One region of the Micromonospora pisi genome, then DNA from elsewhere that is predicted to be linked to it. Evidence: predicted binding sites of a transcription regulator. Region 1 holds the regulator's gene; the other holds the start of a gene.
What was found. Region 1 encodes HrcA, which represses chaperone genes, less so after heat shock. Its sites were predicted from a motif close to GGTTNGCACNCTCNNNNNGAGNGTGCNAACC; they were not measured.
Positions count from the first base shown of each region.

Region 1 (12,111 bases):
CCTCCGGGACGCGCTGGACAAGCTGAAGTTGAACGACGCCGCGCTCGACTACGAGCCGGAGACCTCCGGTGCGCTCGGCTTCGGCTTCCGCTGTGGCTTCCTCGGCCTGCTCCACCTGGAGATCATCCGGGAGCGGCTGGAACGCGAGTACAACCTCGACCTGATCTCCACCGCGCCGAACGTGGTCTACCGGGCGAAGCTGGAGGACGGCAGCGAGATCACGGTCACCAACCCGAGCGAGTACCCGAGCGGCAAGGTCGCCGAGGTGTACGAGCCGGTGGTGCGGGCGACCGTGCTGACCCCGAACGACTTCGTCGGCGCGGTGATGGAGCTCTGCCAGGGGCGCCGGGGCACCCTGCTCGGCATGGACTACCTCTCCGCCGACCGGGTGGAGCTGCGTTACACGCTTCCCCTCGCCGAGATCATCTTCGACTTCTTCGACCAGCTCAAGAGCCGTACCAAGGGCTACGCGTCGCTTGACTACGAGCCCTCCGGTGAGCAGCAGTCCGACCTGGTCAAGGTGGACATCCTGCTGCACGGTGAGCCGGTCGACGCGTTCAGCGCGATCGTGCACAAGGACAAGGCGTACAACTACGGCGTCAGCATCGCCGCGAAGCTGCAGAAGCTGATCCCCCGGCAGCAGTTCGAGGTGCCGATCCAGGCCGCGATCGGCAACCGGGTCATCGCCCGGGAGACGATCCGGGCGATCCGCAAGGACGTGCTCGCCAAGTGCTACGGCGGTGACATCACCCGTAAGCGCAAGCTGCTGGAGAAGCAGAAGGAGGGCAAGAAGCGGATGAAGATGGTGGGCCGGGTCGAGGTTCCCCAGGAGGCGTTCATCGCCGCGCTCTCCTCCGACGAGTCGTCCGGCGACGGCAAGGGCGGCAAGGCGGCCGGCGGCAAGAAGTGAAACCACGGACGTACGGGCCGGACGCCTCGTTCTGCCCGCGCTGCGGGGCGCCGCTGGCCGGCGCCCCGCCCACGGTCTGCGGCTCCTGCGGGTACGCCCTCTTTGTCAACGCCCGCCCGACCGCCAGTCTGATCCTGCTCGACGGTGACCCGGTCACGCCCCGGTTCCTGGCCCTGCGCCGGGCCGCCGAGCCCCGGTCCGGGCTCTGGGAGACACCGGGCGGCTTCTGCGACGGCTGGGAGCATCCCGAGGTCGCGGCGGTCCGGGAGGGGCGTGAGGAACTCGGGGTCGAGGTGACGCTCGGCGCCTTCGTCGGCATGTACGTCGGCGGCTACGACTACCAGGGCGAGACGCTGCCCGTACTGGACATCTTCTACCTGGCCACGATCGGAGCCGACGACAAGATCCGGCTCGACCCGGCGGAGTCGTCCGGCATGACCTGGTTCCCGCTGGCGGATCCGCCCCCTTTGGCCTTCGAAACGATGGATGCGGCCGTTCGGGCGGCGGCGCGACAACTCGGGCTCTGAGTCGGTTTGAATTTTCCGGCGGTCGGGCACTATCCGGTCACCACACGACAAGGTGTGACCGATCCGAGTAGGAGACGACCGATGACTGTTCTCGGTATCATCACCGCCCTTATTGTTGGCCTCATCGTCGGTGCGCTCGGCCGCCTGGTCGTGCCGGGCCGGCAGAACATCCCGATGTGGCTGCACATGCTGATCGGCGTCGGCGCCGCGCTCCTCGGTACGGTGATCGCCCGGGCCGCGGGCATCGCCACCGAGACCGCCGGCATCGACTGGCGTGAGCTGCTGGTCCAGGTGGTTGTCGCGGCGATCGCGGTGGCCATCGTGGCCGGTGTCGGCGGCCGCCGCAGTGTCAGCCGCTACTGATCCCCGCACCGACCTCCCGTACGCACGGCTGGGGCGCCCGACCGATCCGGTCCGGCGCCCCTGCCGTGTGCGTCTGCCGTAACCGGTGGCGCCGTAGGCTGTCGTCCATGACGGGGAGAGTGGCATCCGTGAACCTGGCCGTCGTGACCGTGGCCCCCTGGGCCGGGGATCCGAGCGGACGCAGCGGGATCGACAAGCGCCCGGCACCGGGTCGGGTGGGGCTGCACGCACAGGGGGTGACCGGCGACTTCGTCGCCGAGACCTCGGTCCACGGTGGCCCGGACAAGGCGGTCTACTCGTATGCCCGGGAGGACGCCGCCTGGTGGTCGGAGGAACTGGGGCGGGAGATCCCACCGGGCGGGTTCGGTGAGAACCTCTCCACCGAGGGGGTCGACGTCACCGGTGCGGTGATCGGCGAGCGTTGGGAGGTCGGCGGCGCGCTGCTCGAGGTGAGCCAGCCCCGTACGCCCTGTCGGACCTTCGCCGGCTTCTGGGACGTACGGGACCTGATCAAACGGTTCACCGCCCGAGCCTTTCCGGGGGCGTACCTGCGGGTGCTCCGTGACGGCGAGGTCGGCGCGGGTGACCTGGTGACGGTGGTGCACCGGCCGGCGCACGGGGTCACCATCGGCGAGGTGTTCCGGGCCTTCAACACCAGTCCGGAGCTGTTGCCGCGCCTGCTCGACGTGCCGGAACTCCCCGGCCGCGTGCGCGAACGGGTGCTACGTCGGACCGCCGGTGTCTCCGGCTGACGGTACGCCCCGACCGGGTCACCCCTCGGCGTAGACCTCGGCGACGACCAGGGCCGAGTTGGCCGAACCGTTCTCGACCAGGGTCCACGACCCGTCGTCGGCGGTCCACTCCAGATTCTCGAAGCTGACCCGCTTCACGCCGTTGTCCCGGGCGTGTGAGACCAGCCAGTGGGCGTAGCGCCAGCCGGTCTGGAGATTGGCTGCCGGCACCGCCAGGCCGGTCAGCTCGGCCGGCACGGTGGTCTGCAACTTGCCCCAGTCCAGGTTCAGCCCGTCGGTCAGGGCGGCGGCTGCGGCGGCACCGCGCAGCAGCGGTTCGGTGCCGACGGTGCAGGCGACCGCACCGGTCGCGTTCCCGAGCAGCGCCCGGGTGAGTACGGCTGACTCGTCGGCCCACTTCTCGTACGCCTCCGGGAACGCGGAGCGCTGCACCCGCTGGGCGGCGTCGGTGACCCGCATCGCCTCCCAGCCCTTCACCTTCTTCAGCGCGGCGTAGAACTTCTTAGCCGCGTAGCGCGGGTCCCGGATCTCCTCCGGGGTGCCCCAGCCCTGGCTGGGGCGTTGCTGGAACAGTCCGATCGAGTCACGGTCGCCGCCGGCCAGGTTCTCCAACCTGGACTCCTGGAAGGCCGTTGCCAGGGCGACCACCACAGCCTGCTCCGGCATCTTCCGCTGGACCCCGATCGCCGCGATCGTGGCCGCGTTCGCCATCTGCTCCGGGTTCAGGTTGACCTGGCCGTCGGCCTGGACGGTGCAGCCCTGGACCGTCGGCAGCGGCAGCTTGCCGACGATCTCGCGTGAGCCGAGGTAGACCCCGAAGGCGGCGACCGCCGCCAGCGCCACGCCAGCGGCCACCATCGCTCGAGTCCGCACCCGCACCCCCCGCTTGTCGACCGGCCCGGCCCGGCCCGCCGTCCGGACCGGCCCCACGGGCCGCCGGTCGGCGGAACAGGCCTAGCGTACGTGCCGGGTCCGTACCCACCACCAGCCTTGTTCTTGCGGTAAACCTGTGCTCACCAGTTTTTTACGTGATCTGTACCGGCGTCGAATGCCGTTCCGCGCTGCTCAGGCTCCGGGTACCCAACGAGCCGGCCGTTTCTCGCGGAACGCCAGGATTCCCTCCCGCCCTTCCTCGGAGAGGAAGTAACCGGTCGAGATGGCGCCCAGTTCGGCCACGTCCGCCCGGAGGTCCGTCCCGGCGGGTCGGCGCAGCAGTTCCTTCGTCCCGGCCAGGGCAGCGGGAGCGCCCCGGACCAGGGCCGCGCAGTACGCGGCCACGGTCTGGTCCAGCGCGTCGGCCGGCACCGCCCGGCTGACCAGCCCGATCCGTTCGGCCCGGTCGCCGTCGAAGGTCTCCCCGGTCAGGTAGAGCTCGGCGGCGGCTCGGGGCTGCAACCGGGGCAGTACGGTCGCCGAGATCACCGCCGGGATCACCCCGATCCGTACCTCGGTGAAGGCGAAGGTGGCGTCCGACGTACAGACGGCGATGTCGGCGGCGGCGATCAACCCCAGGCCGCCGGCGCGGGCCGGACCGGCGACCCGGGCCAGTACCGGCTTCGGACACTCGCAGATGGCGGTGAGCACCTCGCCGAGCCTGCCGGCCGGTACGGAGCCGCTGGCGTACGCCGCCGCGGTCTCCTTGAGGTCGGCGCCGGAGCAGAAGACCGGCCCGGTGTGGGTCAGGACCACCGCCCGTACGGTGTCGTCCGTCACAGCCTCGGCGAGCGCGGCGAGGAGCTGGTTCATCAGCGGCGTGGAGAGCGCGTTGCGGTTGTGCGGGCTGTCCAGGGTGAGCGTGGTCACCCCGGACGCCGTCGACACCCGGACGAGCGTGTCAGGGGCTGAGGTCATGCCGGCACACTAGTCGCATGCCCGGTCTGCTCCCCGAAGGTGAACCCGTACCCGTCGACGGTTCGCTGCCCCGTACCTCCCTTGCCGCCGTCGGCGCCCGAGGCTTCGGGGTGTACGTGCACGTGCCGTTCTGCGCCAGCCGGTGCGGGTACTGCGACTTCAACACCTACACGGCCACGGAGCTCGGTGGCGGGGGCGCTCGGGACGGTTACGCCGACTCGGTCCTGGCGGAGCTGGCGCTGGCCGGCCGGGTGCTGGGGGAGCGGCCGCCGGCCCGGGTCGACACGGTGTTTGTCGGTGGTGGCACCCCGACCCTGCTCCCCGCCGACGAGCTGGCCCGGATCCTGGACGGAATCGACCGGACCTGGGGGCTCGCCGCCGACGCGGAGGTCACCACCGAGGCGAACCCGGAGTCGGTGACGCCGGAGTCGTTGAAGACACTCCGGGCCGCCGGGTACACCCGGATCTCGCTGGGGATGCAGTCGGCCGCCCCGGGTGTGCTCGCGCTGCTGGACCGCAGGCACACCCCGGGACGGGCGGTCCAGGCGGCGTTGGAGGCGCGTGACGCCGGGTTTGACCACGTCAACCTGGACCTGATCTACGGCACGCCGGGGGAGAGCGCCGAGGACTTCGCCGCCTCGCTGGCGGCGGTGACGGAGGCGGGGGTCGACCACGTCAGCGCGTACGCCCTGATCGTGGAGGACGGCACCCGGCTCGCCGGCCGGATGCGGCGCGGGGAGCTGCCGTACCCCAGTGACGACGTGGCGGCGGACCGCTACCTGGCCGCTGAGGCCGCCCTCGGCGCGGCTGGTTTCTCCTGGTACGAGGTTTCCAACTGGTCCCGGACGGCGGCCGGCCGGTGCCGGCACAACCTGCTCTACTGGACCGGCGGTGACTGGTGGGGCCTCGGTCCGGGGGCGCACAGCCATGTCGGCGGCGTGCGCTGGTGGAACGTCAAACACCCCAGCGCGTACGCGGCCCGGCTGGCCGCCGGTGAGTCTCCGGGCCACGCCCGGGAAGTGCTCACCGGGGACGATCGGCACATGGAGGACGTGATGTTGCGGCTGCGGTTGGCGTCCGGCCTGCCGTTGACCGGGCTGGACGACCCGGGGCGGGCCGGGGCGGCGCGGGCGCTGGCCGACGGGCTGCTGGACCCGGGGGAGTACGCCGACGGCCGGGCGGTGCTGACCCTGCGCGGCCGACTGCTCGCCGACGCGGTGGTACGCGACCTGCTGCCGTAGCCGACGGGTCGGATGACGGTACGGGGTCGGGTGGTCGGGCCCGACCCCGTTACCGGGCTCGTGGTCGTTACTTGATCATGTTCGGCGACATCGGGTACTTGTAGTACTCCCCGTTGGTCGCCTTGACTCCGGCGATGATCCCGAAGATCGTTCCGAGCGCCCAGGCGCCGAGGACGCCGATGATGCCGATCCCGATGCAGAGGAAGATGTACCCGACCACACCGATGATCGACCAGAGCACCTGGAAGTTCAGTGCGGTCACCGAGTGCGCCCGTACGGTCGGGGAGGTGTTCCCCTTGGCCAGGAGCGCGACCAGCGGGGCGATCCAACCGGCCACGCCGCCGCTGATGAAGGCGCCCGCGGCACCGCCGAAGTGGGCGACGAGAGCCCAGGTCTTCTCTTCGCTGTTGGCGAAGCCGGCCGGGGCCGGGCCGCCGTAGTAGCCACCCGGCGGGGGGTAGCCACCGCCGGCCGGGGGATAACCACCCGGCGGGTAACCACCGGGGGGCGGGTAACCACCGGGCGGCGGGTAGCCGCCACCGGAGGTGGGGGGCGGCGTGCCGTACTGCGGCGCGGCCGGGGGCGGGGCGTAACCCGGAGGTGGAGCCTCGCCGGGACTCGAGTACGAGCCGGGGGATGTGAACGGAGTGGTCGGCGGTTCCGGCTGGTTGCCGCCGGGGCCGTTGTCTCCGGGCGGGCGAGGTGGTTCAGTCATGGGGTCACGGTAGGGGCACCGACCAAACGACGCCACCGACCAGCGGTGACTTTCTCTGGACAATTGCCGACTGAAGCTGCTATGCCGACAGAGAGTCAGTTATCGTCCAGCAATCATTCAAGATCTTCGGCTCGACGCGAGGTTGATCATCGCAACCGGCCGGACCCACGTCGTAGACTGGCACTCGTTACAGTCGAGTGCCAGACTGGTGGGCCGGGTGCTGCCCGGACCCGGGTCGTAGGGAGGTGGAGAATGGGTCTCGACGACCGGAAGCTCGACGTCCTGCGCGCGATCGTGGAGGACTACGTCTCCACCCAGGAGCCCGTCGGCAGCAAAGCCCTCGTCGAACGGCACCAGCTCGGCGTCTCGCCGGCCACCGTCCGCAACGACATGGCCGTGCTCGAGGAAGAGGGCTACCTCCGGCAGCCGCACACCAGCGCGGGCCGGGTCCCCACCGACCGTGGCTACCGACTCTTCGTCGACCGCCTCTCCCGGGTCAAGCCACTCACCCCGGCCGAGCGTCGGGCCATCGAACGCTTCCTGGCCGGCGCGGTCGACCTCGACGACGTCGTGCACCGCACCGTACGCCTGCTCGCCCAGCTCACCCGGCAGGTCGCCGTGGTCCAGTACCCGAGCCTGGCCCGCTCCTCCGTACGACACCTGGAGCTGGTGCCGATCTCCACCACCCGGCTCATGTTCGTCATGATCGCCGACACCGGCCGGGTCGAACAGCGCCTGGTCGAGATGCCCGCGCCACTGCTCGCCGACGACGTCACCGACCTTCGCCGGCTGGTCAACGAGAAGCTCGTCGGCAGCCGCCTCTCCGAAACCCCACCGCTGGTTCAGGCGTTGGTTGACGAGGTGACCCCGGAACTGCGCCCGGCCATGGCGACACTCGCGACAGTGCTGCTGGAAACCCTCGTCGAACGGCACGAGGAACGGATCGCGCTCGCCGGGACCGCCAACCTGACCCGTGGCGGCCTGCTCGACTTCCAGGGCTCGCTGCGGCCGATCCTCGAAGCGCTGGAGGAGGAAGTCATCCTGCTCAAGCTCTTCGGCGAGGTCGAACCCAGTACGCTGCGCATTCGGATCGGCGACGAGAATGAGATCGACAACCTGCGGGCCGCCTCGGTCGTGAGCACCGGGTACGGCACCGGCAACACCATCCTCGGCGGGCTCGGAGTGCTCGGGCCGACCCGGATGGACTACCCCGGCACCATCGCGACCGTACGCGCCGTGGCCCGGTACGTGGGCGACCTACTGGCGCAGAACTGATGGTGCCGGTGCGGCGGGCAGCGCGGCGCGGAACCAGAGCGCCCGGATAGGAACCAGAGCGCCGGAGTAGCGGGAAAGCACCGACGCGGAACTGATCGACAAAGTTGACCTGACGACCGGCGGACGGCACGACTGACATGGGGACACGGAACACAGTGGCCAAGGACTACTACGGGATTCTCGGCGTCAACCGAGAGGCCTCCGACGACGAGATCAAGCGCGCCTACCGCAAGCTGGCGCGGCAGTTCCACCCGGACGTCAATCCGGACCCGGAGGCGCACGAGAAGTTCAAGGACATCAACGCCGCCTACGAGGTCCTATCCGACACACAGAAGCGGCAGATCGTCGACCTCGGCGGGGACCCCCTGGCCCCCGGCGGCGGTGGCGGCGCGGGAGCCGGCGGCGCCGGCCCGTTCGTCGGCTTCCAGGACATCATGGACGCCTTCTTCGGTGCCGCGGGCGGCAGCCGGGGACCTCGACCGCGTACCCGCCCCGGCGCCGACGCGATCCTCCGACTCGAACTCGACCTCGACGAGACCGCCTTCGGCGTCGAGGCACCGATCACCGTCGACACCGCCGTACTCTGCACCACCTGCTCCGGGGCCGGCACCGCCGCCGGCACCCACCTCGCCACCTGCGAAGCCTGCGGAGGTCGCGGCGAGGTGCAGTCCGTACAGCGGACCTTCCTCGGCCAGGTCGTCTCGTCCCGGCCGTGCACCGTCTGCCAGGGCTACGGCACCGTCATCCCGCACCCCTGCCCCACCTGCGCCGGCGACGGCCGGGTCCGGACCCGCCGCTCGCTCACCGTCAAGATCCCGGCCGGGGTCGAGGACGGCATGCGGATCCGCCTCGCCCAGCAGGGCGAGGTCGGCCCCGGCGGCGGCACCGCTGGCGACCTCTACGTCGAAATCTCCGAACGGACCCACGACGTCTACTCCCGCAAGGGCGACGACCTGCACTGCCGGGTCACCGTGCCGATGACCGCCGCCGCCCTCGGCACCCGGCTCACCATCAAGACCCTCGACAGCGACGAACCCGTCGACGTCAAGCCGGGCACCCAGCCGGGCAGCACCATCCGGCTGCGCGCACGTGGCGTACCGCACCTGCGCGGCACCGGCCGAGGTGACCTCTTCGTCCACCTGGACGTACGGACCCCGACCAAGCTCGACGCCGACCAGGAACGGATGCTGCGCGACTTCGCCAAGACCCGGGGCGAGGAGGTCGCCGAACTGAGCAAGCAGGGCGGCTTCTTCTCCCGCATGCGAGACGCCTTCAACGGACACTGAGTTGGTTGGCCTCGGCTCCGCCGAGGCGGCTCGCTCCCTGCTAGCCCGCACCAGCGGAGCTGGTGCGGCTCGCTCCGCTTCGCGCCGCCGGGTGCGGCGTCTTCGCCCTGCGCGCACGACGGCTTCGCCGCGTGTGCTCGGGCTCCAGACGCCGCGGCGGCGCTCGGTCGACTCGCTCCCTGCTAGCCCGCACCAGCGGAGCTGGTGCGGCTCGCTCCGCTTCGCGCCGCCCAGTGCGGCGTCTTCGCCTGCGGGCGACGAAGGCTTCGCCTCGTCGTCCTCGGCTCCAGACGCCGCGGCGGCGCTCGGTCGACTCGCTCTGCTAGCTGGCGCGACTCGCTCCGCTTCGCGCCGCCGGGTGCGGCGTCTTCGCCCTGCGCGCACGACGGCTTCGCCGCGTGTGCTCGGGCTCCAGACGCCGCGGCGGCGCTCGGTCGACTCGCTCCCTGCTAGCCCGCACCAGCGGAGCTGGTGCGGCTCGCTCCGCTTCGCGCCGCCCAGTGCGGCGTCTTCGCCTGCGGGCGACGAAGGCTTCGCCTCGTCGTCCTCGGCTCCAGACGCCGCGGCGGCGCTCGGTCGACTCGCTCTGCTAGCTGGCGCGACTCGCTCCGCTTCGCGCCGCCGGGTGCGGCGTCTTCGCCCTGCGCGCACGACGGCTTCGCCGCGTGTGCTCGGGCTCCAGACGCCGCGGCGGCGCTCGGTCGACTCGCTCTGCTTGTCCGCCTCGGCTGCGCCGAGGCGGCTACGAGTACTGCGTGGGGCAATGACCTGATTTCGACATGAATCAGGTAGGTGTCGAAACTCGAAGTGTGGGGTGCAGACGGCACTGACGGTGTCGCCGACGCTTCGAGGGCTGGCGGTGCGGCGGCGGCGCGTGCGCCGTCGCCAGGTGAGAACGGCGAAGCCGCATTCTCCGAGGTACCGCATCGGCTGGTGTCGGGCAGCTTCCCGTTCGGGGGCACGTGCGACGAGCCGGTCGGTGGCAACCTGCCGCGACCGCGTCGTACGGCATGGGTGTCCGCGTTGCCAGCTCGTACGGCCCCGGCGACGTGTCGGCAGGCGATGGCGCGCGACACGCCGAACCTGGCACTCCGGGGGTTGGTCCTCACCTGCAACGAACCACACCAATACGAGAAGTGCCTGGTAGAAGCAGGTCCAAAAAGGCGCGGGTACCCGGTCGGGTGCCGACCGCTCGACGTGCAGCAGTGGTGCAAGTGCTGGACGAATTCCCTGCGGACATCGACTATGGCACGATGCTATCTGCGCGACTTGTTCCGGGTCGAACCAATCAACACCTTCGTGTTCCTGGAACCGGCTGGCTATCTGACAAACCCCGGCTGCCGTATGGGTGTCCGGTGGGGCGAAGAGGAGTTTCCGTGAGTACCCGCCGGATGCCGACGCGGAGTTCGGAGATTCGAGGGGAGGTGGATGTCCGTCATGCCTATCGAGATGTCGGATGATGCTGCCGAGTTCCTGAAGTGGTTGACGGGTGAGGAGCTTCCGGCGACGGATCCGGATAAGTTGCGGTTGTTGGCGGAGGGTCATTACGCGGCGTCTGATGGTTTGGAGCAGGTGTTGCCGCTGTTCGTCACTGCGGTGAACAGCATCAGTAACGGGGTGGCGGGTAAGTCGGAGTTGGCGTTCGTTGACGCGATGAAGGACTATCTCGGCGACGATGGATATTTGGTTGTCGCGTCGCGTTATGTTCGCCGGTTGGGTGAGGGCCTGGAGGATTCGGCGACCCAGGTCGAGTACACCCAGATCATGATTATTTTGACGATCATCGAGTTGATGATCGAGCTTGCGTTCGCGTTGGCGATTGCCTGGTTGTGGCCGGGTGTGCTGCAGAATATGGCGATCAAGCTGTTGGTGGACAAGTGGAAGATCGCGTTGTGGTTGGCCCGGTTGATTATCGCGGTAGGGCTGGGTCAGGTTGTTGGTGTGGGTTTGCAGGTGTTGATGGATGTGATCGCCCAGGCGATTTTGATTCAGCGGGGGCATCAGGAGGGTTGGAATGTTGATCTGACCAAGAACGCGGCGGCGGTGGGGTCGTGGACTGGGTTGGTTGGTGTGGTGATGGGTGCGGGTGGTGGGGTTCTGGGTGGGTTGGGTAACCGGTTTTTTCGTCAGGCGGTGGAGCAGGCTGCGGATCGTGCGCGGGGTGCGGCGCAGGCGGCGGTGGGGGGTGCGGTTCGGGGCGCGGCGGGTGCAGCGGTTGACGCGGGGGCGAAGAGTGCGGCGGATGCGGTTGTTCAGCATGGCGCGCGGAATGTTGCGGCGGAGTTCGTCGAGAACGTGGCGACCGAGGGGGCGGTCGAGGTTGTTGGTGAGGGCACGTTCAACATGCTCACGGGGAAGGGTTGGCAGTGGGGGACGGTGCCGGTCACTCTGGTGTCCGGCATGTTGTCCGGTGCTGCCGAGGGTGCGGGAGATGTCGCTGGTACCAACCTTCGGCGGCTTACCCATGGTGAGGACGCGGTGGGCGGTGACCCTGCCCGCAGCGGTGACCCGTCCGACACGGGCGGCCCGCCCCCGCCTTACTCCGGCCCACCAGCATCCCTGCCAGGTCAACCCCCGTCCCTGCCGGGGCAACCCCCCACTCTGCCCGGCCAGCCTCCGAACACCCCCGGTCCCGGTGTACCCGGCACCGTCGGCGCGGGTACGACGGCCGGAACCGGCCCGTCCACCATCTCGAAGACCGGCTCGGAGCTGTCTCCTGAGGGACAGCCCGAGCCCAGATCCGTAAGTGCCGCACCCTCTTTGGATGAGCTCGCCGAGGGTACGACCAGGCCGACGCCGGTCGTACCGCGAACCCCGGTCGTCCCGGGATCACCGGCAGATTTGCTGACCCCGACTGTGCTGACGCCTACGTCTGTCGTGACGCCTTCGCCGCCGCCGGCCACGTCGGTGCCGTCCACCTCAGCGGAGCGGGACACCACCGCCCCGGCGCAGCTCCCTTCCACCAGCCGGGTATTGGGAAGCTGGGCATGGGGTGCCCCACCAGCGATCGCCACGTCACCGTCATCCGGTGGCGGCGTGATGTCGTCCGGTTCCCCGGCCGCTGGCCCGTCCCAACTCGCCCCTGCTTCCGTGCCAGGCAGGGTCATGCCGTCGTCCGGACCGGTGCTCTCTCCACCTGCATCCGTAGTGTCGCCGGCCCCGGCCCCGACCCCGGCCCCGACCAAGACTGC
Region 1 covers NZ_RBKT01000001.1:2,467,548-2,479,658, reverse strand. Annotated here, with positions in the region: gene lepA (translation elongation factor 4) at 1-910, shown strand, start outside; gene BDK92_RS09995 (NUDIX domain-containing protein) at 907-1,437, shown strand; gene BDK92_RS09990 (GlsB/YeaQ/YmgE family stress response membrane protein) at 1,519-1,800, shown strand; gene BDK92_RS09985 (MOSC domain-containing protein) at 1,908-2,552, shown strand; gene BDK92_RS09980 (hypothetical protein) at 2,571-3,431, opposite strand; gene BDK92_RS09975 (enoyl-CoA hydratase family protein) at 3,618-4,403, opposite strand; gene hemW (radical SAM family heme chaperone HemW) at 4,421-5,644, shown strand; gene BDK92_RS09965 (DUF4870 domain-containing protein) at 5,712-6,359, opposite strand; gene hrcA (heat-inducible transcriptional repressor HrcA) at 6,612-7,634, shown strand; gene dnaJ (molecular chaperone DnaJ) at 7,790-8,920, shown strand; gene BDK92_RS09950 (WXG100-like domain-containing protein) at 10,358-12,111, shown strand, end outside.

Region 2 (12,111 bases), 2.8 Mb from region 1:
GCGGCATCCGGGTCATGATCTCGCGGACCGGGGTGTCGCCGTCGGTGACGAAACGCATGTCCCGGTTGGTCACGATGCCGACCAGGGCGCCGTCGGCGTCGGTCACCGGCACGCCGGAGATGCGGTAACGCCCACAGAGCGCGTCCACGTCGCGGAGCGTGTCGTCCGGGCTACAGGTGATCGGATTCGTCACCATGCCGGCCTCGGAACGCTTGACCAGGTCCACCTGGAGCGCCTGGTCCTCGATCGACAGGTTGCGGTGCAGGACACCGATGCCACCCTGGCGGGCCATGGCGATCGCCATCCGGCCCTCGGTCACCGTGTCCATCGGGCTCGACAGCAGCGGGATCGAGATGGAGACATTGCGGGTCATCCGGGTGACGGTGTTCACCTTGCTGGGCACGATGTCCGACTCGGCGGGCTGCAACAGCACGTCGTCGAAGGTGAGGCCGAGCGGAACCGCGCGGGCGGAACCGGAGGGCAGCTCGGGCACGAGCCCGCCGAACTGGTCGGCGTCGCCGCTGCCCGTCGGAAGATGGGTGGGTGAGTGGTCCACGAGTTCTCCCCTGAGCTGGTGAGTCGGGCTTGGCCGGGTGCCGTGGGCGCACGCCTCGGCGTGCCCGGACGTTGCGGCGCGATGGTTCATCGTACCCAGTGAGCTGCGGCGGCCCGGCACGAGCGGGCGGTGGCGAGTGGCACCGTACGGACCGCGATCCCCGGGGTCGGCAGACGGACGCGACGGGCCGGGCGACGAGGGTGGGCGCGACGGGCGCGGTTGCGACTACGGTGGAGGGGTGCACGACGAGCCGATCGACCCGTTCAACGGTGACCCCGCCGATCCGTCGGCGGGCCTGGACGACCCTGCGGAGGACGCCCAGCTTGATCCGCTCTCCGAGGTCGAACGGCAGGACGTCCTGGAGGACCTTGCCGACCTGGAGATCTACCAGGCGCTACTGGGTCCGACCGGAGTCCGTGGCCTCGTGATCGAGTGCGAGGACTGTCACGAACCGCACTACTTCGACTGGGACCTGCTCCGCGGCAACCTCCGCCACCTGCTCAGCTCCGGCCGGCCACGGGTGCACGAGCCGGCCTTCGACCCCGATCCCGATCACTACGTGACCTGGGAGTACGCCCGGGGCTACGCCGACGGCGTGCACGACACCCTGGCCGAGGGAACCGACGACGAGGACGAACCGGCGAACTGACCGCACGGCCGGTCAGCGCCCGTACGCTCAGGCCACCAGGCCGGCCCGGAACCCGGCGGCGACCGCGTGCGCCCGGTCCCGGGCGCCGAGCTTGCGGAACAGCCGACGGGCGTGGGTCTTGACGGTGTCCTCCGAGACGAACAGTTCCCGCCCGATCTCGGCATTGCTCTTGCCGTCGGCCATACCTAGCAGCACCTGTAGCTCCCGCTCGGTCAGCGCGGCCCTGCGGGCCGGGCCGGCGGCGGCACCCGCACCGGCGGTCGCGGCCACCGGCCGGCCGTAACCACCGGCGTTGGCCGGATCACTGCGACGCGGCGCTCCGTACCGGTTCTCCGGCGGCACGTTGGTCCGTGGGTCGGCCCCCTCGACGGCGGTCTCGTCCCCCTCGACGGCGCCCCGCTCGCCCGACCCACCGGGCCCGTCCTCACCCCGCTGGACCGGGACAACGGTCGGCCCGCCGGGCTGGCCACCGGGACCGGCGTCGTCGACCGACTCGACCCGGCCGCTGGGATCCACCGGTCCGGCCGGTGGGCCGGCCGCCTTCGGAGCCGTACCGGCGGGCACCGCGCCGGGGCGGGCCGGCACCCGCGAGGGGGAACCGGGCAGCCGTTCGGCGGCGGTCCGGCCGGGAACCTCCGCTGGCAGGGCGGGCGCGTTCGAACCGCCGGCACCGGTCAGTCCGGTGCCCCGACCACCCCGCCCCGGGGTGCTCAGCAGCAGCATCGCCTTCGCCACCACGCTCACCAGGTCATGATCGGTACCGGGCAGCAGGCCCCGGCCACCGGCGGCGATGACCGCCGCCGCCACCCCGGGCTCCTCCGCCCCGAGCAGCAGGATCGCGGCGCCGGGCGCACGGGCCAGCACCCGCCGGGTGAAGCCGACGCTGTCCGGCCGGGTGAGCGCGGTGTCGACGAGCAGCACGTCCGCCGGCCGCTCGGAGAGTCGCAGCATCACCTCGGGATCGGAAATCGCCGTACGCACCACGGCCGCCAGCCCGAGCCGGGCCGCGGCGGACGCCACGCTCTGCGCCGCGAGCGGTGTCCGGACACAGACGAGGACAGTACGCACGGTGGTCTCCTTTCCCCACGTACGAGCAGACCACGACCGCCACTGATCATGACGAGTTTCCGGCCGATGGAAAGGAAAGTTTTTGCCCGTTCCGGCTGGTTGCACCGGCTTGCGGCCCTGCTGGCCCCGGCTGGGCGGTAAGACCCGCCCCGGGCAGGCGGCGCACGGGGACAGAAATGATCAGGTTGCGGGGTTCCGAGACGTGTGATTCGACGGCCGGCTGGGTATGGCCGATCTGAGGCCGGAATCGGGTGTGTCTACGCGGCCCGCCGCCCGGACACCGGCCCTGGGAGTGTCCGTCGGTGCCGCGGGAGGAGGGTTGCAGATGTCGAACGTACGCAGACTGCCCGGACCCATCGTCGATCTGTGGGAATGGCAACGGTTCGGTGCCTGCCGAGGGCGGGACACCGCACAGTTCTTCCATCCCGATGGTGAACGCGGTGCGTCCCGGAACCGCCGCGAGGCGGGGGCGAAGAAGGTCTGCGGCACCTGCCCGGTACGGGCCGAGTGCGCCGCCCACGCGCTGACCGTACGCGAGCCGTACGGCGTATGGGGCGGCTTCAGCGAGTCCGAACGGTTACGGCTGCTCGCCGTCGGCTGGGAGGACCTCGCCGACCGGCGCCGGACCCGGGTCGACATCGCCCGGCTGGAGGCCCGCCTCGGCCGTCCCTTCCATTCGACCGTGCCGGCCCAACGCGCCGCGAGCTGACATCAGTGGGCGGACGGCGTCAGCGGACGGTCACCCGCACGCTGTGCCATCCGGTCGCGCCGTCCGGAGCCACCGGTCGAGGCTCGCCCGGCTGCGTCGCGCCGGTGGCGTCGGTTGCCCGTACCCGCAGCGTGTGCTCGCCCGGGGTCGCCTCCCACCGCCACGACCACTGCACCCAGGTGTCGATCGAGGCGGTCGGGGCGAGGGTGGCCGGCTGCCACGGCTCCCCGTCGACCTGCACCTCGACCTGCTTGATGCCCCGGTGCTGCGCCCACGCCACCCCGGCGACGGTGACCGGGCCGGCGGCCGGACGGTTACGCGGCCGGGGCGTGTCGATCCGCGACTGGGTCTTGATCGGCCCCTCCGGCGCCCAGCCACGTGGCACCCAGTACGCGTCGAAGTCCGCGAACCGGGTCAGCTCCAGCTCCACCACCCACTTGCACGCGGAGACGTAGCCGTACAGTCCGGGCACCACGACCCGGGCCGGGAAGCCGTGCTCGACCGGTAGCGGTTCGCCGTTCATGCCGATCGCCAGCATCGCGTCCCGGCCGTCGCGCAGAACCGAGGTCGGGGTGCCGCAGGTCCAACCGTCGGCCGAGCGCCCCACCACCTGGTCGGCGTCGTCGAGCGGACCGGCCTGTTCGAGCAGGTCGGCCAGGGGTACGCCGAGCCAGCGGGCGTTGCCGATCAGGTCCCCACCGACCTCGTTGGAGACGCAGGCGAGGGTGATGTCCCGCTCGATCAGGGGCCGGGCGAGCAGGTCGGCGTAGGTCAGGGTGATCGGGTTCCGGACCCGACCGTGGATGCGAAGTTTCCACTTCCCGGGGTCGACCTGCGGCACGACCAGTGCGGTGTCGATCCGGTAGAACTGCCTGTTCGGCGTCGTGTACGGCGCGAGCTGGGTCAGGTCGAGGTCGGCGCCGGCCGGGACGGGCGCCGCCGGGCTGGCCGGCGTGGGCAGGGTCACCGCCGCACGGGCGTCCGAGACGCCCCGCCGGGTGCCGAGCCATCGCCCGCCGAACCCGCCCACCGCGGCCGCGCCGAAGGTCACCGCCACCCCGGTCAGGAACCGGCGCCGCTCCTCACCACCCGGCTCGGGTAAGGAAGGGCCCCTTGTTATCGCATTCGGTTGTACAGGGGGCCCTTCCTTACGCTCGACCGGCGGTTCGGGCGGGGTGCCAGGGGCGGCGGGGGTTTGGGCCAGGGGGGCGTCCGGCCAGGGGCGCGGCACCAGGATCACCCGTAGCCAGCGGAACGCCCCGGCGCCGAGAGCCGCGCCGAGCAGCGAGGGGAGGGCGGCGGCGACCCCGGCGCCCGGGCGGGTCAGCGCCGCGACCGTGCCCAGCAGGCCGAACAGGGCGATGCCGAGGTAGCCGACCACCGGAACGCGGAGCGCGCGGATACCGATCAACGCGGCGCACCCGGCCAACAGCACACCGGTGCCGACCAGTAGCGCGATCTTGTCGTGGACGCCGAACACGTCGATGGCGAACTGTTTGAGCGGTTCGGGTACCAGGTCGACCACGACCCCGCCGACCGCGACCAGCGGGGCTGACCGGGGTCCGGTCGCCGCGGCGACCAGCTCGGCCGAGCCGATCGCGACGGCGGCGGCGGCGATCCCGACGAGCGCTCCGTACCTGCTCTGTGCGGTGTTCACCCGGCCAATGGTGACGCTCCCATCGGGCAGCCGGTAGTGGGCGGCGGCTCAGGTTCGCGGAACGTCATCTTTGGCCACGTACCGTCAGGGCAGCCTGACGCAGTGCGAACCGTACGCCGGGCAAACGCAAACCAGGGCAGATTCGCGCCACTTGGCCGGTGATGGCCAGAAACGCGAACCTACCCTGGTTCGACCGCGCAAGCGGGTGGTGCCGTCTACCGGTGGTACGGGCTAGCTAGAAGCCCGGACCGTGCTGGTGGCCGTGGCCGTGTCCACCGGCGGCCGAAGCCTCCTGCTTGGCCGGCTTCTCGACGACCAGGCTTTCGGTGGTGAGCAGCAGACCGGCGATGGACGCGGCGTTGAGGACCGCGTTACGGGTCACCTTCACCGGGTCGATGATGCCGGCCTTGGCCAGGTCGACGTACTCGTCGGTGGCGGCGTTGAGGCCGGAGCCCCAGGGGCTGCTCGCCACCTTCTGCACGACGACGTAACCGTCGTGCCCGGCGTTCTGCGCGATCCAGCGGAGCGGCTCGACGAGCGCCTTGCGGACGATCGACACCCCGACCTTCTCGTCACCGGTGAAGCCGAGGTCGTCGTCGAGGACCGAGGAGATCTGCACCAGCGCGGCGCCGCCGCCCGGAACAGTGCCCTCTTCGACAGCGGCCTTGGTGGCGGCGATCGCGTCTTCGATGCGGTGCTTGCGCTCCTTCATCTCGACCTCGGTCGCCGCGCCGGCCTTGATCACCGCGATGCCACCGGAGAGCTTCGCCAGCCGCTCGGCCAGCTTCTCCCGGTCCCACTCGGAGTCCGAAGCCTCGATCTCCTTGCGGATCTGGGCGACCCGGTCGGCCACCTCGGTGTCGCGGCCCTTGCCGTCGATGACCGTGGTGTTGTCCTTGTCGACCACGACCCGACGGGCGCTACCGAGCACCTCCAGGCCGACCGCGTCGAGCTTGTAGCCCAACTCGGGGGCGACCAGCTCGGCACCGGTGATGACGGCCATGTCCTGCAGCAGCGCCTTGCGGCGGTCCCCGAAGCCGGGGGCCTTGACCGCGCAGACCTTGACCGTCTTGCGGATCGAGTTGACCACGAGGGTCGAGAGGGCCTGGCCCTCCACGTCCTCGGCCACGATCAGCAGCGGCTTGCTGGTCTGGAGAACCTTCTCCAGCAGCGGCAGCAGCTCTTCGATCGCGGAGATCTTCTGGGTCGTGATCAGGATGTACGGGTCGTCGAGGACCGCCTCCTGCGACTCAGCGTCGGTCACGAAGTTGGGCGAGATGAAGCCCTTGTCGAACTGCAGGCCCTCGGTGACCTCCAGCTCGGTGGCGAGGGTGGAGCCCTCCTCGACGGTGATGACACCGTCGCGGCCGACCCGCTCCATCGCCTCGGCGATCAGGTCGCCGATGGTCGCGTCCTGCGCCGAGATGGTCGCCACGTGTGCGATCGACTCGCGGCTGCCAACCTCGACGGCCTTCTTCAGCAGGGCCTCGGAAACCTTGGCCGCGGCCGCGTCGATGCCCCGCTTGAGACCGGTCGGGTTCGCCCCGGCGGTCACGTTGCGCAGGCCCTCACGGACCAGCGCCTGGGCGAGCACCGTCGCGGTGGTGGTCCCGTCACCGGCGACGTCGTTGGTCTTCGTCGCCACCTCCTTGACCAGCTGCGCGCCAAGGTTCTCGTACGGGTTGGTGAGTTCGATCTCCTTGGCGATGGTCACGCCATCGTTGGTGATCGTCGGGGCACCGAACTTCTTGTCCAGAACGACGTTGCGCCCGCGCGGGCCGAGGGTGACCTTGACCGTGTCGGCGAGCGTGTTGACACCGTGCTCCAGCAGGTGCCGGGCGTCATCCGAGAAGCTCAGAATCTTCGCCATGTTTTACTCGGGTCCCTTCACACAGCACTGCCCCGGCCCGGCATGCCGGTCCGGGGCAGTGATCACTGGATCGGTCAGATCACTACTTCTCGATGACCGCGAGGACGTCGCGGGCGGAGAGCACCAGGTACTCCTCGCCGGCGTACTTAACCTCGGTGCCGCCGTACTTCGAGTAGAGGACCGTGTCGCCGACCTTGACGTCAACCGGGATCCGGTTGCCCTTGTCGTCGATGCGGCCCGGGCCGACGGAGAGGACAGTGCCCTCCTGCGGCTTTTCCTTGGCGGTGTCGGGGATCACGATGCCCGACGCCGTGGTCGTCTCAGCCTCGTTCGCCTGGACCAGGATCCGGTCCTCGAGCGGCTTGATCGCAACCTTGGTCGCGGTAGTCACGGGCATACCCTCCTGGGGTACTGGTTTCTATGCTGACCAGCGGGCTGGTCAGCGTCAATCTGCCACATGCCACCGGGCGGTTCCGTCGTCGCGGGTGCCGGTCCGCCTGGCGTTTCAGCCACCGGACCGAAGCCCGGAAGCTGGCACCCTCGGTCTGAGAGTGCTAACGGCAGATTATGCCGGTGGCTAGCACTCCGTCAAGGAGAGTGCCAACATGGCCACCCGCGTGTCCCACGAAACCCCTTACCAGGCCACCATCGGCCAGTGGATCTGGACACCACCCGCCCGCCTCGACGCGCGGGACGTGCGGTGCCTCACATCGAGGCGTGTACTACCTCACAATGACCCGATGGATCTCGACCAGCTCGCCGCGCTGCGTACTCCGGTCGGGGTGTCCGCGCTCGCCTCGGCGGCCGAACTCGCCGGCGGCGATCCACTGGTCGCCTCCGCCGCGCTGCGCTCGGCGGGGATCCCCGGAGCGCTGGCCGCCTCCGCCCTCACCCAGGCCGAGCTGCGCCTGCGCGCCGTCGAGAAGTTCGGTCCGGCCGCCGCCGGCATGTTCTTCACCCGCCCCGGGCTGGAACAGGCCACCCGGTCGGTGGTCGCCGGCCGGCGCGCGCGACGCCTGCGGGCCGCCGGGGTACGCACCCTGGCCGACCTCGGTTGCGGCCTCGGCGCCGACGCGCTCGCCGCCGCCCGGGCCGGCATCCGGGTGTACGGCGTCGAGGCCGACCCGGCGACCGCCGCGCTGGCCGCCGCGAACGCCGAGGCCGCCGGCCTGGCCGACCGATTCACCGTCGTCTGCGCCGACGCGGAAGAGTTCGACCTGGCCGGCGTGGACGCGGTCTTCTGCGATCCGGCCCGGCGCGCGGCCGACGGTCGGCGGATCTTCGACCCGGCCGCCTACTCCCCACCGTGGGACTTCGTCGTCGGGCTGGCCGACCGGGTCGCCCGCACCGTGGTGAAGGTCGGGCCCGGCCTGGACCACCGGCTGATCCCGCCCGGCGCGGAGGCGGAGTGGGTCAGCGTCGACCACGACCTGGTCGAGGCGACCCTCTGGTGCGGCCCGCTCGCCCAGGTCCCCCGCCGCGCCTCCCTGCTTCGCAGTAAGGAAGGGCCCCCCGTTATCGCTCCCGGTAGCAGAAGAATCCCTTACCAACCGTCCGCACGGACCCGGGACCGCGACAGCGGGGGCCGGGACGGTTCCGGGGCGGAGGTCGACCAGTTGACCGGGAGCGGCACGGTCGAGGCGCCGGTCGGCCCGGTACGGCGCTACGTCTACGACCCGGACGGCGCGGTGGTACGGGCCCACCTGGTGGCCGAGTTCGCCGCGACGGTCGGTGGCACGTTGGCCGATCCGACCATCGCGTACGTCTACGCCGACCAACCGGTGCCGACCCGGTTCGCCCGCTGTCTGGAGGTCAGCGACGTGTTGGCGTTCTCGCTCAAACGGCTGCGCGCCCTGTTGCGCCAACGTGGAGTCGGCCGGGTGGAGATCCTGAAACGGGGTTCGGCGCTCGATCCCGAACGGCTCCGGCGGAATCTGCGGCTCTCCGGCGCCGAGCCGGCGACTCTGGTGCTGACCCGGGTGGTCGGCGCGCCGACCGTGCTGGTCTGCCGACCGGTCCCGTCGACCGGGTAGGGTTCGCGGCCGTGGCAGGTCAGGGGACGCCGGCAACGGCACTGCTGGTCAAGCAGAAGGTCGTGCACAGCACCCACCCGTACGACGTACCGGTGGACTCGCCGCGTTACGGCGCGGAGGTGGCCGCGGCGCTCGGTGTCGAGCCGGGGCGGGTCTTCAAGTCACTGATCACCGAGGTCGACGGGGCGCTGACCGTGGCGGTCGTACCGGTGACCGGCGAACTGGACCTGAAGGCGCTGGCAGCGGCGGTCGGCGGTAAGCGGGCGGCAATGGCCGACCGGACCCTCGCCGAGCGGACCACCGGTTACGTCCGGGGCGGCATCAGTCCGCTGGGCCAACGGAAGCGGTTGCCGACCGTGATCGATTCGTCGGCCGAAAGCCACTCCACTGTGTACGTTTCCGCTGGTCGTCGGGGTCTGCAACTCCAGCTCGCACCGGCAGATCTGATCCGTCTGACCGCCGCGACCACCGCGCCGATCGCCGCCGCCTGACGTACGTCCCGTCACCCGTCGCTTCCGGCCCGTGGTGACGAGGGTCCGGCCCCCTCGCCGCAGGTCGGAATCGGCCCGGCGGGGCGTGAAGCGATCGGCAAATGGGGCGTTCCGGCGGGCCGAGCCGTCGGTCATGACATGTGCGTATCTCCCGCGTTGCTGAATTGTTATGGCTGGCAACAAAACTGATGGCCCCGGCACCCTTGTGCCTCGCTCCCAGGCGCAATACGTTGCCGGACACAACAAAGGTAAGTACGGCCACTCTGAACCCCCCGCAGTGGCGGCGGACCGCACCTTCCCCACCCACCGCGCCACGCAACGAAGTCAAGCGGACCTAACCCACCCCCGAAAGGACCCGTGCAATGCGCAAAGGGATCCTCACCATCGCCGCTGTGGGCCTGCTCGCCACCGGCGCGCTGACCGCCTGCGGCGACAGCTCCGACGACGCCGGCAGCGGCGCCAAGACACCAAAGATCGGCGTGATCCTGCCGGACAGCGCCTCCTCGGACCGCTGGGAGACCGCGGACCGCAAGTTCCTGGAAGAGGCCTTCAAGGCCGCCGGCGTCGAGTACGTCATCCAGAACGCACAGGGCGACAAGACCCAGTTCCAGACCATCGCCGACCAGATGATGACCGGCGGCGCCACCGCGCTGATGATCGTCAACCTGGACTCCGGCACCGGTAAGGCCGTTCTCGACAAGGCGAAGTCGCAGGGCGTCGCCACCATCGACTACGACCGGCTCACCCTCGGCGGCTCGGCCCAGTACTACGTCAGCTTCGACAACGTCGCGGTGGGCAAGCTGCAGGGCGAGGGCCTGGTCAAGTGCCTGAGCGAGAAGGGCGCCAAGAACCCGGTGGTGGCCGAGCTCAACGGCTCGCCGACCGACAACAACGCCACCCTCTTCAAGAGCGGCTACGACTCGGTGCTCCAGCCGAAGTACGACGCCAAGGAGTACACCAAGGGTCCGGACCAGTCCGTCCCGGCGTGGGACAACACCCAGGCGGGCACCATCTTCGAGCAGATGCTGACCTCCCAGGGCGGCAAGATCGACGGTGTGCTGGCCGCCAACGACGGTCTCGGCAACGCGGTCGTCTCCATCCTGAAGAAGAACAACCTCAACGGCAAGGTGCCGGTGACCGGCCAGGACGCGACCGTCCAGGGCCTGCAGAACATCCTCGCCGGCGACCAGTGCATGACCGTCTACAAGGCGATCAAGCAGGAGGCGCAGGCCGGTGCCGAGCTGGCGATCGCGCTGGCCAAGGGCGAGCGCAAGGACGTCGGCCAGACCGTCAAGGACCCGGAGGGTGGCCGTGAGGTCCCGTCCGTGCTGCTGACGCCGAAGGCCATCGACAAGTCCAACGTCAAGGACGTCATCGCCGACGGCTTCGTGACCAAGGAGCAGGTGTGCACCGCCGCGCTCGCCGCGGCCTGCACCGCAGCCGGCATCAGCTGACCCGGGGCTGAACCGGTCGGGTCCGGTGTGCCCGTCTGTCGACTCCTCGGCAGACGGGCACGCCGGCGCTCCCGATCAGTGACAGACGGTGGGCGACGTCGCCCACCGTGCCACCCGACGGCACCCCACCAGGCATCCACAATCGACCGTGTACGGCGCCGCGGAGGCACCCGCCCACGATCGGTCCGTGGAGCCCGAGATCGGACTCCCGCGACCGGAGCCCCGCGAACGGAACATCCCGCGAACGGCGACCCCGCGATCGGACACCCGTGTAAAGGAGACCACCGTGTCCGCGACACCCCTGTTGGAACTGCGTGGGATCGACAAGAACTTCGGTCCAGTGCAGGTCCTGCGCGACGTCGCCTTCGCCGCCCATCAGGGCGAGGTGACCGCACTGGTCGGCGACAACGGCGCCGGCAAGTCAACGCTCGTCAAGTGCATCAGCGGCATCTACCCCATCGACGGCGGGGATTTCCTCTTCGAGGGCAGGCCGGTGACCGTGGGCAGTCCCCGCGACGCCGCCGCGCTCGGCATCGAGGTCGTCTACCAGGACCTCGCGCTCTGCGACAACCTCGACATCGTGCAGAACATGTTCCTCGGCCGGGAGAAGAAGACCGGCCTGGTGCTCGACGAGGCGGGCATGGAGCAGATGGCCGCCGAGACCCTCGCCGGGCTCTCCGTACGGACCGTGAAGTCCCTGCGCCAACTGGTCGCCAGCCTCTCCGGCGGGCAACGCCAGACGGTCGCCATCGCCAAGGCCGTGCTCTGGAACAGCAAGCTGGTCATCCTGGACGAGCCGACCGCGGCGCTCGGCGTGGCGCAGACCGCCCAGGTGCTCGAACTGGTCCGCCGACTGGCCGACAACGGCCTCGCCGTCGTCCTCATCTCGCACAACATGAACGACGTCTTCGCGGTCTCCGACCGGATCGCCGCGCTCTACCTCGGCCGCATGGTGGCCCAGGTCAAGACCACCGACATCACCCACTCGCAGATCGTCGAGCTGATCACCGCCGGACGCAGCGGTGAGCTCGGACTGCGTACCGAGAACGGCGACAACGGCGCCGGTCACGCGGAACTCATCACCCCTGGAGCCGAGCAATGAGCACCTCCACCACGAAAGCGGTGCGCAAGGAGCCGGTGCCCGTACCGACCCGCACAGTCGGTGAACACGTCCGTGACTACGTCGCGCGGGTCCGCGGTGGCGACATCGGCGCGCTGCCCGCCGTACTCGGACTGGTCGTGCTCTGCGTCTTCTTCGCGATCATGCGGGGCAGCTTCCTCTCGGCCGGCAACTTCGCGAACCTCTTCACCCAGGGCGCCGCGATCACGCTGATCGCGATGGGCCTCGTCTTCGTCCTCCTGCTCGGTGAGATCGACCTCTCCGCCGGCTTCGCCAGCGGCGTCTGCGCCGCCGTGCTCGCCGTGCTCACCACCCTGCACGGCTGGCCCTGGTACGCCTCCGTGCTCGCCTCGGTCGGCACCGGTGTGGTGATCGGACTGGTGCTCGGCTTCCTGGTCGCGAAGGTCGGCATCCCGTCCTTTGTGGTCACTCTCGCCGCCTTCCTCGGCTTCCAGGGGCTGGTGCTGATCCTGATCAAGGGCGGCACCAACATCTCCGTCCGCG
Region 2 covers NZ_RBKT01000001.1:5,243,211-5,255,321, reverse strand. Annotated here, with positions in the region: gene guaB (IMP dehydrogenase) at 1-556, opposite strand, end outside; gene BDK92_RS22495 (DUF5319 domain-containing protein) at 795-1,205, shown strand; gene BDK92_RS22490 (response regulator transcription factor) at 1,233-2,273, opposite strand; gene BDK92_RS22485 (WhiB family transcriptional regulator) at 2,599-2,982, shown strand; gene BDK92_RS22480 (sulfite oxidase) at 3,002-4,639, opposite strand; gene groL (chaperonin GroEL) at 4,875-6,509, opposite strand; gene groES (co-chaperone GroES) at 6,592-6,906, opposite strand; gene BDK92_RS22465 (THUMP-like domain-containing protein) at 7,250-8,542, shown strand; gene ybaK (Cys-tRNA(Pro) deacylase) at 8,554-9,033, shown strand; gene BDK92_RS22455 (sugar ABC transporter substrate-binding protein) at 9,396-10,487, shown strand; gene BDK92_RS22450 (ATP-binding cassette domain-containing protein) at 10,774-11,589, shown strand; gene BDK92_RS22445 (sugar ABC transporter permease) at 11,586-12,111, shown strand, end outside.
Region 2: a site for HrcA is predicted at 7,039-7,069, ahead of groES (co-chaperone GroES). Genes of this name have one in related genera too.